DNA from 2 places in the Agromyces sp. Y182 genome. Region 1 is predicted to be linked to the other one. Evidence: riboswitches for the same ligand, from Rfam matches in the RefSeq annotation. Region 1 holds a riboswitch; the other holds the start of a gene.
The links. Region 1 has a riboswitch for thiamine pyrophosphate ahead of AC1C2R_RS18090 (ECF transporter S component). Riboswitches for the same ligand answer to the same signal wherever they lie in the genome.
Positions count from the first base shown of each region.

Region 1 (7,115 bases):
CTCGGCGGAGCTGATCGAGGAATTGCGCGCCGCGCTGCCCGAGGCGCCCGCCGCGCGCCGCCGGCGTCTGAAGGCCGAGTGGGGCTTCACCGACGACGAGTTCCAGATCGTGGCGAACTCGGGCATGCTCAACGAGCTCGCCGCGACCGTCGCCGCCGGCGCAACCCCGGCTGCCGCGCGCAAGTGGTGGACGGGTGAGATCGCGCGTCTCGCGAACGCCGCCGACCGGGATGCCACGGGCCTCGTGTCGCCCGAGCACGTCGCCGAGCTCGCGCAGCTCGTCGATTCCGGCACGCTCACCGATCGCCTGGCCCGCCAGGTGCTCGAGGGCGTCATCGCCGGCGAGGGCTCGCCGCAACAGGTCATCGACGCGCGCGGTCTCGCCGTCGTCTCCGATGATGGCGCGCTGATCGCGGCGATCGATGCGGCACTCGCCTCGCAGCCCGACGTGCTCGCGAAGATCCGCGATGGCAAGGTGCAGGCGGCCGGTGCGGTGATCGGCGCCGTCATGAAGGCGATGCAGGGCAAGGCCGATGCGGCGCGTGTGCGCGAGCTCGTGCTCGAGCGGGCCGCGACTCCGGTGGCCGAGTAGCGCGTGCAGCGAGCGTTCTCATACCGCCGGTCGAGTAGCGAGCGTTCTCATACCGCTGGTCGAGTAGCGAGCGCAGCGAGCGTATCGAGACCGACTCACAGCCCGCACGATACTGACGGCCGTACAGTGGTCGTCCTTTGAACGATTGAGGAGCACGAAATGGGATTCCTGGACCGACTGTTCGGCACCGTCCCCGACGAACCTGCGGCGCGCCCGGTTCCTTCTGCACGCAGACTGAGTGACGACGAGGTCGCCGTCGAGCGATACCGCTACCTGCTGCGCACGGCGCCGCCCGAGTCGGTCGAGACGGTGCACGCCGAGGCATTCGCCAAGCTCACTCCCGAGCAGAGAGCGGCGGTCTTCGCCTCGCTCTCCGAAGAGGCACCGGCCGGTGAACGACTCGTCTCCGACGAGCCCGGCGCACTGGCTCGGGCGGCGACCCGTGCCGAGCTTCGAGCTCCCGGCAGCGTAGAACGTGCCTTCAACCGGGCGGATGCCTCGGGTGGCCGCGCCCAGCAGGGCGGGCCGTCGTTCGGCGGTATGTTCGCAGGCTCGCTGCTCGGCTCCATCGCGGGTGTGGTGGTCGGTTCGGCGATCGCGCAGGCGTTCCTGCCCGACCCCGCCTCGTTCGAGGCGGGCGCCGACGGCGGGGACACCGGGGGCGACTCGGGCGGCGAGAACGGTGCTGGCACGGGCGCCGATGCCGGTGGCTATGACGCTTCTGGTTCCGACCAGGGCGGCTTCGGAGACTTCGGCGGTGGCGATTTCGGTGGTGGTGGCGACTTCGGTTTCTGATGCTCCATCGCTGGCCCTGAGCTTCCGATGACAGTGGCACGGGCTAGGTTCGGAGCATGAGCAAGCAGGACGGCTCGTCGCGGCAGGTCACCACCGGCCCGGTCGACGATTCGGCGACACCCATCCTGCACGTCGACATGGATGCGTTCTTCGTGTCGGTCGAGTTGTTGAAGCGGCCCGATCTGCGCGGCAAGCCGGTGCTGGTCGGCGGTACCGCCGGGCGTGGGGTTGTTTCTGCGGCGAGCTACGAGGCCCGAAAGTACGGCGTGAACTCGGCGATGCCGATGTCGCTCGCATTGCAGCGCTGCCCGAACGCGATCGTGTTGCGGGGCGATTATGCGAGCTACACCGAGTACTCGCGTCGGGTGATGACCATCTTCGAAGAGGTCACCCCGCTCGTCGAGCAGCTCTCGATCGATGAGGCGTTCCTCGACGTGTCGGGCGCGCGACGCCTGCACGGCAGCCCGGCCGAGATCGCGTGGACCCTGCGGCAGCGGGTGCACCGCGAGACCGGGTTGACCTGCTCGGTCGGCGTGGCGGCGACGAAGTTCGTGGCGAAAGTGGCGTCGAGCAGGGCGAAGCCCGACGGCATGCTCGTGGTGCCGGCCGAGCGCACGCTCGATTTCCTGCACCCGCTGCCGGTCTCGGCGCTCTGGGGGGTCGGGCGAGTCACCGAGGAGTCGCTCACGCGCATCGGGCTGCGCACGGTCGGCGATGTCGCTGCCATGCCGGTCGATGCGCTCGAACGTGCGCTCGGGCCGGCCCTCGCGGCCAAACTCAGCCATCTCGCGATGGGCGTCGACGCGCGCGACGTCGTCACGGGCCGTGAAGAGAAGAGCATCGGCCACGAGGTCACGTTCGGCTACGACCTCACCGATCTCGAGCAGTTGCGGCGCGAGCTCCTCCGGCTCTCCGACGACGTCGCTGTGCGGCTGCGCAAGGCGGGGCTGCTCGGCCGCACGGTCGTGTTGAAGCTCCGCTACGGCGACTTTCGCACGGTCACCAGGTCGCGCACGCTGGGCGAGCCCACGGATGTCGCGCGCCGCATCTACGACGAGGCATCCGCGGCCCTCGGTGAACTCGCCGGCGATGGTGCGCGCATCCGTCTCATCGGTGTTCGAGCCGAACAGCTACGGCCGTCGGGTACCGGTGCGATGTTGTGGGACCCCGACGAGGAGTGGCGCGAGGCCGAGCGCACCATCGATGAGGTGACCGCTCGTTTCGGTCGAGGCGCAGTGCGGCCGGCTTCGCTCGTGCGCCCGGCGGTCGATCGTGTCGAGTCGTCACGACGCAAGGATGCGGGCGGTGAGTGAGTGCGTTGCGATGAACCCGTTCGAGGGCGAATCGTGAGAGGGGTGGCTGAGCGGCGCATCCGCGGGTAGCGTTGCAGGCATGGCTGAACTCGTACTGGAACTGGCTGAGAGCGTCGCCGGCGTCGGCGTGAAGACCTCCTACGGTGACGTCGTCGAGATCGACGGCACCACCCTCGTGCCGGTGGCGCTCGGATACTACGGCTTCGGTGCCGGCAGCGGCTCCGACGAGAAGGGCGACGAGGCGGGCGGCGGTGGCGGCGGTGGCCTCTCCATTCCGCTCGGCGCATACGTCGGTCGCGATGGCGGCGTTCGCTTCGAACCGAACCTCATCGGCCTGCTGCTCGTCGCCACCCCGCTCGTGTGGGTCACCGGCAAGGCGCTGCGCATGGTGATCAGAGCGCTCAAGCGCTGAGACGCCCACCGTCGCGGCGGTCGCGGTCGACCCTCACCGTGCTCGTCGGCGTATACTCGTCAGCGAACACGGGAGTCCGGTGAGCCGGGCTGAGAGGAAGGTTCTCAACCTTCGACCGTCGAACCTGATCTGGGTAATGCCAGCGCAGGGAGGGCAATCACATCTCAATTCCCGTGCCTCTTTCCACGAATCGAAAGGGCACGACAGTGCACACTGCAGCAACTGAAACCAGCACATCCCCGGCCGCTCCGAAGCCGCGCAATCTGCGTTGGCGGGTCGTCGACATCGTCGTCGCCAGCGTGATCGGCGTCGCGACGGGGCTTCTTTTCCTCTTCTGGAACAACATCGGTTACGCATGGTTCAGTGCGGCCGATGCGCTCACGCCGGGCCTCGGCGGTATCGCCGTGGGCATCTGGCTCATCGGCGGCGTGCTCGGCGGACTCATCATCCGCAAGCCGGGTGCGGCCCTCTTCGTCGAGCTGCTCGCCGCGGTCGTGTCAGCCCTGATCGGCAACCAGTGGGGCATCGAGACGATCTACTCGGGCGTGGCGCAGGGGCTCGGCGCCGAACTGGTGTTCGCGATCCTCGCCTACCGCCGGTTCGGTGTGTTGCCCGCCATGCTCGCCGGTGCGGCGGCCGGCGCGGCGGCCTGGAGCCTCGAGCTCTTCACCTCCGGCAATCTGCAGAAGTCCGCCGAGTTCCTGGGACTCTATTTCGCGACGGTGGTCGTGTCGGGCGCGGTCCTGGCCGGGCTGCTCGGCTGGCTCATCGTGCGGGGCCTCGCAACCACCGGGGCGCTCAGCCGTTTCGCCGCGGGTCAAGACGTGACTCAGCGGGTCTGACGTGGGTCACGACTCCGAAGCCATCCGGCCCGCGCGCGTGGAGGCGCGCGGGTGGGGGTGGCGCCACGCCGGCAGGCGCGACGCAGCGCTCGATGGCATCGACCTTCGTATCGAACCGGGGGAGCGGGTGCTGCTGCTCGGGCCATCGGGTTCGGGCAAATCGACGCTCCTTCACGCCCTTGCCGGAGTTCACGGCGGAGCCGAGGAGGGCGAGGAGACCGGTTCGCTGCGCATCGACGGCGAGTGGCCGGCATCGGTGCGGGGCCGCGCGAGCCTCGTGCTGCAGGATCCCGACTCGCAAGTGATCCTCGCTCGCGTCGGTGACGACGTCGCCTTCGGCTGCGAGAACCTCGGAGTGCCGCGAGACGAGATCTGGCCGCGTGTGCGTCGCGCGCTCGACGACGTCGGGCTCGACCTTCCACTCGATCACCCGACCAGCTCGCTCTCCGGCGGGCAGAAGCAGCGCCTCGCGCTTGCCGGTGCCCTCGCGATGCGTCCAGGGCTCTTGCTCCTCGACGAACCGACCGCGAACCTCGACCCCGACGGGGTGAGCGAGGTATGCCTCGCGGTCGACCGCACGCTCGAGCGCACCGGAGCGACCTTCGTCGTGGTCGAGCATCGTGTCGATGTCTGGATCGACCTCGTGGCCCGCGTGGTGGTGCTCGGCAGGAACGGTCGTATCATCGCCGACGGCGACCCCCGACACGTCATCGACACGCAGCGCGAGGCCCTCCTCGCCGCCGGGGTCTGGGTGCCCGGCTCGCCGCCGACGGTGACGTCGGCGCGGCCCGCCGCTGCGGCATCCGTTCTCGATCTCGCCGGTATCGACCTCGCGATCGGCCGCCGGAGCGATGCGGTCGTGCGAGCGGGGCTCGAGTTGTCATTGCCGAGAGCCTCGTCAACGGTGCTCACGGGGCCGAACGGCGCCGGAAAGTCGACCCTCGCCCTCACGATGGGCGGACTTCTGGCACCGATCGCCGGTCACGTGCGCGCGTCAGCGGAACTCGCGAGCGGGCTGCGCAGCGAGCCGATCCGATGGCGCTCGCGCGAGTTGCTCACCCGCATCGGAACCGTGTTTCAAGAGCCGGAGCACCAGTTCGTCGCCTCCACCGTGCAGCGCGAACTCGAGGTCGCCCCGCGGGCGCTGGGTCTCGACGCGGCGACGACCCGTCTGCGCACTCGCGAGGTGCTCGAACGCTTGGGGCTCGACCGGCTCGCCGAGGCGAACCCGTTCACGCTCTCCGGCGGTGAGCAACGTCGGCTCACGGTCGCGTGCGCGCTCGTCGCGCAGCCCCGCGTCATCATCCTCGACGAGCCGACCTTCGGCCAAGACCGTCTCACCTGGATCGAACTCGTCGGCCTGCTCAGGGGGCTGGTCGACGACGGGGTGACCCTGCTCTCGATCAGTCATGATGCGGCATATCTCGCGGCGCTCGGCGATCAGCATCTCGATCTCAGCCGGGAGTCCCTTCGGGTGGAGGCGGCGGCATGATCGCGGCACCTCGACTGCGTCTCGTCGATCGCGTCAACCCCGTCAGCCGCCTCGCCGCGGCGATGCTCCTCACCACACCACTGCTCCTCACCGTCGATTGGGTGAGCGCCGCGGTCGCACTCATCGTGCAGCTCGCACTGTTCGCCATGGCCGGTGTGACCCCGAAAGTGCTCGTGGCCCGCACCTGGCCGATCCTCATCGCGGCACCGATCGCCGGTCTCAGCATGCTGTTGTACGGGCGGCCCGAGGGCACCGAGTACTGGTCGTTCTGGCTGGCGCGGGTCACCGACGGCTCCATCGAACTCGCCATCGCCGTCACCGTGCGCGTACTCGCGATCGGATTGCCGGCGGTGCTGCTGTTCATGAACGTCGACCCGACCGAGCTCGCCGACGGGCTCGCACAGATCGCTCGCCTGCCGAGCAGGTTCGTGCTGGGCGCACTCGCGGGAGCACGCCTCGTCGGCCTGTTCATCGAGGATTGGCGGGCGATGGCGTTGTCGCGCCGCGCGCGCGGCATCGGCGATCATGGGGCCATCCGCCGGTTCGCGACCATGGCCTTCGCGCTGCTCGTGCTCGCCATTCGGCGGGGAAGCAAACTCGCGACCGCGATGGAGGCACGCGGCTTCGGGTCCGACCGACCGCGCACCTGGGCGCGCGTCTCCCGTGTCGGTTGGTCGGACGCGGCGCTCCTCGCACTCTCCGTCGGCATCGCCGCGCTCGCGATCGGCGCGGCCATCTGGGCCGGTACTTTTCACCCGGTGTGGTCGTGACCGATCGCTCGAGTGTCGAGGTCGGCCCCGCGGCATCCGCCGTTCGGGCCGTGCTCACTCGGGTACGCACGGGGCGATCGCAGATCATCGCGATCGACGGACCCAGCGGCTCCGGCAAGAGCACGCTCGCCGACGCGATCCTGCGGGCCTGGCCCGGTCGAACGCCCGACCTCGTTCGTCTCGACGACGCCTACCGCGGCTGGACCGGGCTCGAACGGGCCGGCACCGAGTTGTCGCACACCCTCATCGCCCGCCGGGGGAGAGGCATGGTGGGGCAGTGGCGGCAATGGGACTGGGCGACGGATCGTCCGGGTCCGATCGAGTCGAGCGATCCCGGCAACACGCTGGTCATCGAGGGGTGCGGCGCGTTCGCGGCCGTTGCGCGGGTCGACGCGGTGCATGTCTGGGTGGAGGCCTCTGCACGAGTGCGCAAACGCAGGGCGCTGGCACGAGACGACGGTGCATTCGATCCGTATTGGGAACTCTGGGAACGGCAGTGGCGCCGATACGTCGCGCGTACAGGACCCGCGCGTCGCGCCGATCTCCGGGTTCGCGTCGTCGACGTCTGAGCCGGCGCCCTCGCGCGGCGCCCTGCCCCTTGGTGCGACCGAGCGCTACGGTAGTCACATGAGCACAGACACGACAGGCGCCCAATATGTCGCGGAGTTCCTCGACGGTCCACTCGAGGGCGAGTTCGAGCAGCGCATCCTCGTGGGCGGCAAGCCCGAACAGCGCGTCGGCATGGTCGCCGCCGTCGACGGTCTCGAGTCGCTGTTCTGGTATGACGCGGTCGACGAGCGCGAGGTCAACGGACAGGTGCGAGTGCAGTTCCGCTTCGATGCGGATGACTCCGACCCGGTCGAGTCCGACGACGAGAACGACTGAACGTACCGCACGCG
Region 1 covers NZ_JCAIUF010000002.1:753,094-760,208, reverse strand. Annotated here, with positions in the region: gene gatB (Asp-tRNA(Asn)/Glu-tRNA(Gln) amidotransferase subunit GatB) at 1-592, shown strand, start outside; gene AC1C2R_RS18105 (hypothetical protein) at 752-1,387, shown strand; gene AC1C2R_RS18100 (DNA polymerase IV) at 1,444-2,700, shown strand; gene AC1C2R_RS18095 (spore germination protein GerW family protein) at 2,780-3,112, shown strand; TPP riboswitch at 3,171-3,280, shown strand; gene AC1C2R_RS18090 (ECF transporter S component) at 3,319-3,954, shown strand; gene AC1C2R_RS18085 (ABC transporter ATP-binding protein) at 3,956-5,446, shown strand; gene AC1C2R_RS18080 (energy-coupling factor transporter transmembrane component T family protein) at 5,443-6,216, shown strand; gene AC1C2R_RS18075 (nucleoside/nucleotide kinase family protein) at 6,213-6,785, shown strand; gene AC1C2R_RS18070 (hypothetical protein) at 6,844-7,101, shown strand.

Region 2 (7,115 bases), on a different contig from region 1:
GCGCCGGCTCGCGGTGCTCGGGCGACGAGCCAGAGCACGCCGAGTCCGACGACGACCGCGAGGATCGCAACGGCGATGACCGCGCCGAGGTACACGAGAGACCACTCGTCGTGTCGCAGGCCTGCGGCGACGAAGGCGGCGGTCTGGACGATCGCGACGACATCGACGAGGAGCACGCCGGCGAGCAGCATCATGAACCCACCGCGCTGAGCGCGGGGGCGCGTGGAGCGACCCACGAGCCCGGCGACCGCTGCACCGATGATGATGAGCGTGGCGATGAGTGACAGGGAGTACTGACTGAAGGGCAGCAGCACGATCGGCATCTCATCGGGCAGGGTGTCGTTCGCCCAGAGATTCTGCAGCGGCAGGCGCATGCCCGTGATCAGCCACGGCAGCAGGCCGAGCGCGGCGGAGGCCACGCCGAACAGAAGCAGGTGCCAGCCGCGCAGCGGTCGCGCCTGGCCGGCATCGGTCGCCACGTACTCGCGGGAGGGCTGCATGTCGGGCGTCGTCTGACTCATTGCCACCTCGTCGTTGGATCGGCGCCGGCCCGGAGCCGGGCGGGTGCGACCACCCTATGCTGCGCGGAGGACGGAGGTCTCGTTGCGATCATTCCGCGCGGCCGACTCGAGATTCGAGTCCCGATCACCCCTCGCCGAGCGCCGACGCGAAGAACGCGAGCTCGTGCTCGGCCGATCGGCGGAACGCCCGACGCATCAGCTCGCGTGTCTCGGGCGTCGCACTCGCCGCCAGGCGCGTGACGATGTCGATCGCCTCGCGGTTCGCGACGGCGAACGCGGGGTCGGCGTACGTCGCGAGCCACGAGGCATACGGATGCGCCGTCGCCGTCGCCGTCGCCGTCGCACCGAAGACGCCGTCCGCGAACCGCTCGCCGAGGTCGACGTAGATCCAGTAGCAGGGCAGTACGGCGGCGGCGAGCGCCGCGTAGTCGCCACGGGCCGCAGTGGAGAGCAGGTGGCCGAGGTAGGCGGTCGTCGCGGCGTCGGGCTCGGCCGCGAATGTCGATGCGCCGGCCGAGTCGAGCCATGTCTCGTGCAGCTCGAGTTCGCCGACGAGGGAGCCGTGTGCGGCGTTCGCCCAGAATGCCTGCTCCGAGGCATCCGTCGCGAGACGCGAGGCATCGGCCAATACGCGCGCGTAGTCGCGCAGGTAGAGCGCGTCCTGCGCGAGGTAGCGGAGGAACGCGGGTCGCTCGAGCGTGCCGTCGGCGAGCTCGCGGATGAACGCGAGCCCGTCGATCGCCGAGCGAAGGTCGTGGATCGACGCCCACCACTCCGCCTCGACCTCGGCGGGCGTCGGCGCGGTGCGTACCCCGCCGCGGGACCAGAGCCCCGCGAAGTGGCTGATCGGCCCGTGCCCGCGGCCGACCTCGAGCGCTTCGCCGTGCCGCAGCGACTCGCGCAGCCACCGGCGGGCCTCGATGATCGCGAGGGTCCAATCTCCGAGCTCTGCGCGGAGGCTCGCGATCGCGGAGGAGAGCGAGCACCCCGTGCCGTGCGTGGCTGTGGTCTCGATGCGCTCCCCCGGGAACTCGATGATCGTGCCGGTCTCGGCGTCGACGAGCGCGTCGGGAGCGTCGGCGCCGTCGAGGTGGCCGCCCTTCGCGAGCACGAGCACGCCGAACTCGCGCGAGACTCGTCGGGCCTGCTCGAGCGCCGCCGGCCAGGTGAGTGCGTGCGGCTCGCCGGCGAGCACGGCGAGTTCGTGCAGGTTCGGCGTGATGAGGTGCGCCCGGGGGATGAGCGCGCGAAGTGCCTGCTCGCCGTCGGGATCGAGCAGTCGGTCGCCGCTCGTCGCGATCATGACCGGGTCGAGCACCACCACCGGGGGCCGCGTGCGCGCGAGCCAGTCGTCGACCGTGCCGATGATCGCTGCGTCGGCGAGCATGCCGATCTTCACGGCGTCGATCGTCACGTCGTCGCTCACCGCATCGAGCTGCTCGGCGAGGAACGACGCCGGCGGCAGATGCACGCTGCGCACGCCCCGCGTGTTCTGCGCGACGAGCGCGGTCACCGCCGCCATGCCGTAGCCGCCGACAGCGGCGATCGACTTCAGGTCGGCGTGGATGCCGGCACCGCCGGTCGGGTCGGTACCGGCGATGCTGAGCACGCGCGGCACCCGCCGGTCGCGCGGCACGCTGCGGACGCCGGGCGTGTGGCGGCCTCGCGGGGGCGTGGCGGTCTCGAGTGCGAGGCGAGCGGATGCCACGGCGCCGATGTCGACCGCTCGAGTGGCCGTCTCGCTCATCGCCGGGCCTCCGAAACGCGGCGGTCGCGGGGTGGCGCGATGGCCGCCCAAGCGTCGACGAAGTGCAGCGCAGCGTCGCGGGGATCGGCGGCGGCGCAGATCGCGGAGACGAGGGCGACCCCGGCGGCGCCGCCGTCACGGAGCGGCGCGACGTCGCCGAGAGTGATGCCGCCGATCGCGACGCACGGCAACTCGGCCTCGGCCGCGAGTCGTGCGAACCCGTCGACGCCGAGTGCCGGCGGATGATCGGGCTTCGTCACGGTGGGCCGGATCACGCCGACGCCCAGGTAGTCGACCGTGCCACGCGGCATCCGTCGTACGGCCTCGAAGTGGGCCGAGGTGTTCGCGGTGAGGCCGACGACGCCGTTCGGTCCGAGCCGCTCACGCGCGATCGTCGCCGCGGCGTCACCCTGGCCGAGATGCACACCGTCGACGGGCAAGCCGTTCGCCCGTGCCGCGAGGGCGACGTCGAGCCGGTCGTTCACGAGCAGCGTCGCCCGCCCGTCGATCACGGCGCACAGCCCTTCGAGCAGCGTCAGCAGCTCCGTCGAGGAGCCGAGCCTGTCGCGCAGCTGCACCACTCGCACCCCGCCATCGACCGCATCGGCGACGACCGACGTCACGCCCCGCGGGCCGCAGAGTGCCGCATCGGTGACGAGGTAGACCGAGAGATCGAGCGCCGTGTGCGCCGTCACGACCGCACCGACGTCGAGGGCAATGCCACGGATGCGAGTTCGGCCGCCACCGCGGTGTGCGCGTCGGCGGCGACCTCGACGAGCTGCACCCGCCCGCGCTCGGCGACCTCGTCGGCCGTGACCTGCGCGAGAGCATCGAGGAACAGCGGTGCGAAACTGCCCGGCCCGGCGGCACCCGCGGCCGCGAGCTCGGCTGCCACGGTGTAGACGAGCGTCGCTGCAACGGCGCCGGAGAACGCGTCGTCGGTGACCGAGAGGAAGGCCGCGGTGACGGCGCCGAGGGCGCAACCGCCGCCCGTGACCCGGGTGAGCAGCACGTCGCCGTTGGCGACCCGGGCAACCCGCCGGCCGTCGGTGATCAGGTCGATCGGGCCCGACACCGCGACGACGGAGCCGTGCGCCCGGGCGAGGTGAGCCGCGGCATCCGCTGCCGACTCGGTCGAATCGGAGGCGTCGACGCCGCGTCCGCCGCTGCCCCTGCCGGCGAGGGCGATGACCTCGCTCGCATTGCCGCGGATCACGGTCGGGCGCTGCGCGAGCAGCTCGTGGGCGAACGCGGTGCGCACGGGCAGTCCGCCGACGGCGACGGGGTCGAGCACCCAGGGCGTGCCGGTCTCGGATGCCGCGGCCACCGCCTCGCGGGCGGCATCTCGCTGCTCCTCGTGCGGCGTGCCGAGGTTCACGAGCAGCCCCGACGCGATTCGCGCGAAGATCCCGGCCTCACCGCGGATGTCGACCATGGCCGGGGCCGCGCCGAGGGCGAGCAGAGTGTTGGCCGTCACGTTGGTGACGACGCTGTTGGTGATGCACTGCACGAGCGGCGTCGCCTCGCGCACGAGGGTCAGGAGCTCGGCAGAGTGCCGGGCAGGGTCGGTTGGCAGACGATCGCTCATCGCGACATCCCTTCGCTAGTTCGAACTAGATCAGGTTCGACGGGTGTGTTCTCAGCCATGCCCGCTTCGGTGAAGCGATGCACGGCACCCCGTGTCACTGCGATGAAGCCTAGCGGTCGCCCGGTGACGGTCGGCGACACGGGCGTCTCGCGCGAAGGATAATGAAGCGGTGAGTTCCGACCCCTCAATGCCGCCGCCCGCTCCCGCCCTCGAGAGCACGGTGAAGCCGCGCCTGTTCTGGTTCGTCGCGCTCCTCGCCGTCGTCGTGATCCTCATCGACCAGGCCTCGAAGTGGTGGGCCGAGGCCGCACTCGAGGAGCGGGTGTCCGTTCCGCTGATCGGTGACCTGATCCGCTTCCAGCTCGTGTACAATCCCGGCGCCGCATTCTCGATCGGCACCGAGTTCACCTGGGTGTTCGCGATCCTGGCGGCAGTGGGGGTCATCGCCATCATCGTGTTCGCGTGGCCGGTGCGCTCACGGGGTTGGGCGATCGCGCTCGGTCTCCTGCTCGGCGGCGCCGCGACCCACCTCGGCGATCGGCTGTTCCGTGAACCGGGATTCGGTCGCGGGCATGTCGTGGACTTCATCGGTTACGGCAACCTCTTCATCGGCAACGTGGCCGACATCGCGATCTTCGCCGGCGCCGTGATGGTGCTCGTGCTGACCTTCAAGGGCGTGCATCGCAGCGGCGCTGTCAACTCGGCTGACGCTGACGCTGACGCTGACGCCGACGCTGACACGGCTACCGACGCTGACACGGCTACCGACTCCGACACCGCTGCCGAGACGAACACCGGCACCGAGACATCCGCATAGCGCCCCTCAGCGACGCTCGATGGTCGACCCGCGGATCACGAGCCGCACGGGCAGGTGATGCACGCCGGCGTCAGGTTCGGTGCCGTCGATCGCGTCGAAGATTCGCATGGCCGCGGTGCGCCCGAGCTGCTGCAGGTTCGCGTCGATGCTCGTCAGCTCGGGACGGGAGTTCACGGCGAGCACCTCCCAGTTGTCGTACCCGATGACGGCGACGTCTTCGGGCACGCGCTTGCCGAGGTCGCGCATGGTGTCGATCACGCCGCGCGCGATCTGGTCGCTGCCGGCGACGACGCCGTCGATGTCGGGATGCTGGGCGAGCAGCATGCCGGCCGCTGCGCGGCCCCAGTGTTCGCTCCAGCTCGAGGTCATGACGTCGCCCACGAGTTCGAGTCCGGCTTCGGCGAGGGCCGCCTGCACGCCGACCGCACGATCCTGTGCGGCGGCGTACTCGGGCTCGCCCGTGATGTGCGCGATGCGCCGCCGCCCCGTGGCGAGGAGGTGCTCGACGGCGATGCGTCCGCCGGCAATGTTGTCGGGCGTCACCGAGACGTCGCCGGGGTCGTCTGATGGCGCGTAGGCGTAGACCACGGGCACGGGGAGGTCGTGGCCGAGCGACGGTCGCGGGTCGGTCTGGCGTCCCACGACGATGATGCCGTCGACGCGTCGGTTCAGCAGCGCCTTGAGGTGGTGCTGCTCGCGGATCGTGTCGCCGCGCGCGTCGCAGAGGAACACGTTGATCTGACCTGCGCCGAACGCGTCCTCGGCGCCCATGAGGATGGGGATCACGAACCGGCCCTCGAGGTCGCTCGTGAGCAGGCCCACGGTTCCGGTGCGGCCGGCGATGAGGCTTCTGGCGAGCGAGTTGGGTGTGAACGAGAGCTGTTCGGCGGCGTCGATGACGCGCTTGCGCGTGGCCGGGGCGACTTGGTCGCGGCCGTTGATGGCCTTCGAGGCGGTCGCGAGCGAGACGCCTGCCATGCGGGCCACGTCGTTGAGCGTCGCCGCCCGTGAGCTGCCCGAGCCGGTTCTCGCCATGTTCGCCTCCTCAACTGAAACGCTACCGGCTGTCGCTCTTGACGGCCGGGAGATTCACACTGTAGCGTGCCGAAAGGCCTTTCGGAAATTTCGGAAAGGCCGCACCAGCACCTGACATTCCGGGCGTCTCGGCGCCCTCTCAACGACGAGCAAGGAGTACACGGATGAGATCACGCAATCGCCGGATGACGCGGGCTGCAGCTCTGTTCGCCGCCGGCGCTCTCACGATCGGGCTGGCCGCCTGCACGGGCGGCGACGAACCCGGAACGAGCCTCGCGGACGCCGGCGCCGAGGGCGTCGACGACGGCACGACCCTGACGCTCTGGACGCGTGCGCCCCTCGAGAAGCAGGCGAAACTCCTCGTCGAGGCCTACAACGACAGCCACGAGAACCAGGTCGAGCTCACGGTCGTGCCGAACGACGACTACGTCGCGAAGGTCGGTGCAGCAGCCGGCTCCAACGGTCTGCCCGACCTGTTCGCCGCCGACATCGTCTACGTGCCGAACTGGGTCGAGCAGGGGCTGTTCCAGGACATCACGGCGAACATCGACGGTTTCGACTTCAAGGACGAGATCAACAAGGGCCACCTCTCGGCCGGCACGCTCGACGACGAGGAGTACGTGCTGCCGTTCGTGCTCGACCTGTCGATGCTGTTCTGGAACAAGGAGCTCGCGACCGAGGCCGGGCTCGACGCCGAGGCGGGCCCCGCCAACCTCGAGGAGTTCGCCGAGTGGGCCAAGGCCATCCAGGGCCTGAACAAGCCCGACACGTACGGCACGGCCACCGGCCTGAACTGCGGCGGATGCCTCGTCTTCACGTGGTTCCCGAGCAACTGGGCCGACGGACAAGAGGTGCTTTCCGACGATGGCACCGAGTCGCTGCTCGCAAGCGACACGTCGAAGGAGATCTACGCCATCTGGAAGGACCTCTGGGACTCGGGCGCCGTGCTGCCCGCATCGAAGGACGAGGCCGGCCCCACCTGGACCGCCGCGTTCACCGAGGGCAAGGTCGGCATCATGCCGTACCCGGCGACCCTGCTCTCGTCGACTCCGTTCGACGTGGGTGTCTCGGGTCTGCCCGGCCCCGAGGGCGGAGCCTCGACATTCGTCGGCGGCGACGGCATCGGCGTCTCGAAGGACTCGAAGAAGGCCGCGCAGGCGTGGAGCTTCCTCAGCTGGATGATGTCCGAGGACGCGCAGGTCGGTGTCCTCGCGAAGGACAACGACGTGGTCTCGCGCTCCGACCTCGCCGACAACGAGTACTCGCAGAAGGACCCGCGCCTGATCACGATCAACGAGGTCGCCGGTCAGGGCGATACCCCCGTCGCGATCAACTTCCAGCAAGCGTTCAACGCGCCGAACAGCCCGTGGCTGACCATGGTCCGCAACGCGGTGCTGGGTGACGCGT
Region 2 covers NZ_JCAIUF010000001.1:2,428,027-2,435,141, forward strand. Annotated here, with positions in the region: gene AC1C2R_RS11205 (hypothetical protein) at 1-521, opposite strand, end outside; gene AC1C2R_RS11210 (bifunctional hydroxymethylpyrimidine kinase/phosphomethylpyrimidine kinase) at 646-2,268, opposite strand; gene thiE (thiamine phosphate synthase) at 2,265-2,963, opposite strand; gene thiM (hydroxyethylthiazole kinase) at 2,960-3,856, opposite strand; TPP riboswitch at 3,847-3,958, opposite strand; gene AC1C2R_RS11225 (signal peptidase II) at 4,026-4,673, shown strand; gene AC1C2R_RS11230 (LacI family DNA-binding transcriptional regulator) at 4,680-5,708, opposite strand; gene AC1C2R_RS11235 (ABC transporter substrate-binding protein) at 5,873-7,115, shown strand, end outside.
Region 2: another riboswitch for thiamine pyrophosphate. It lies ahead of thiM (hydroxyethylthiazole kinase); the one in region 1 lies ahead of AC1C2R_RS18090 (ECF transporter S component).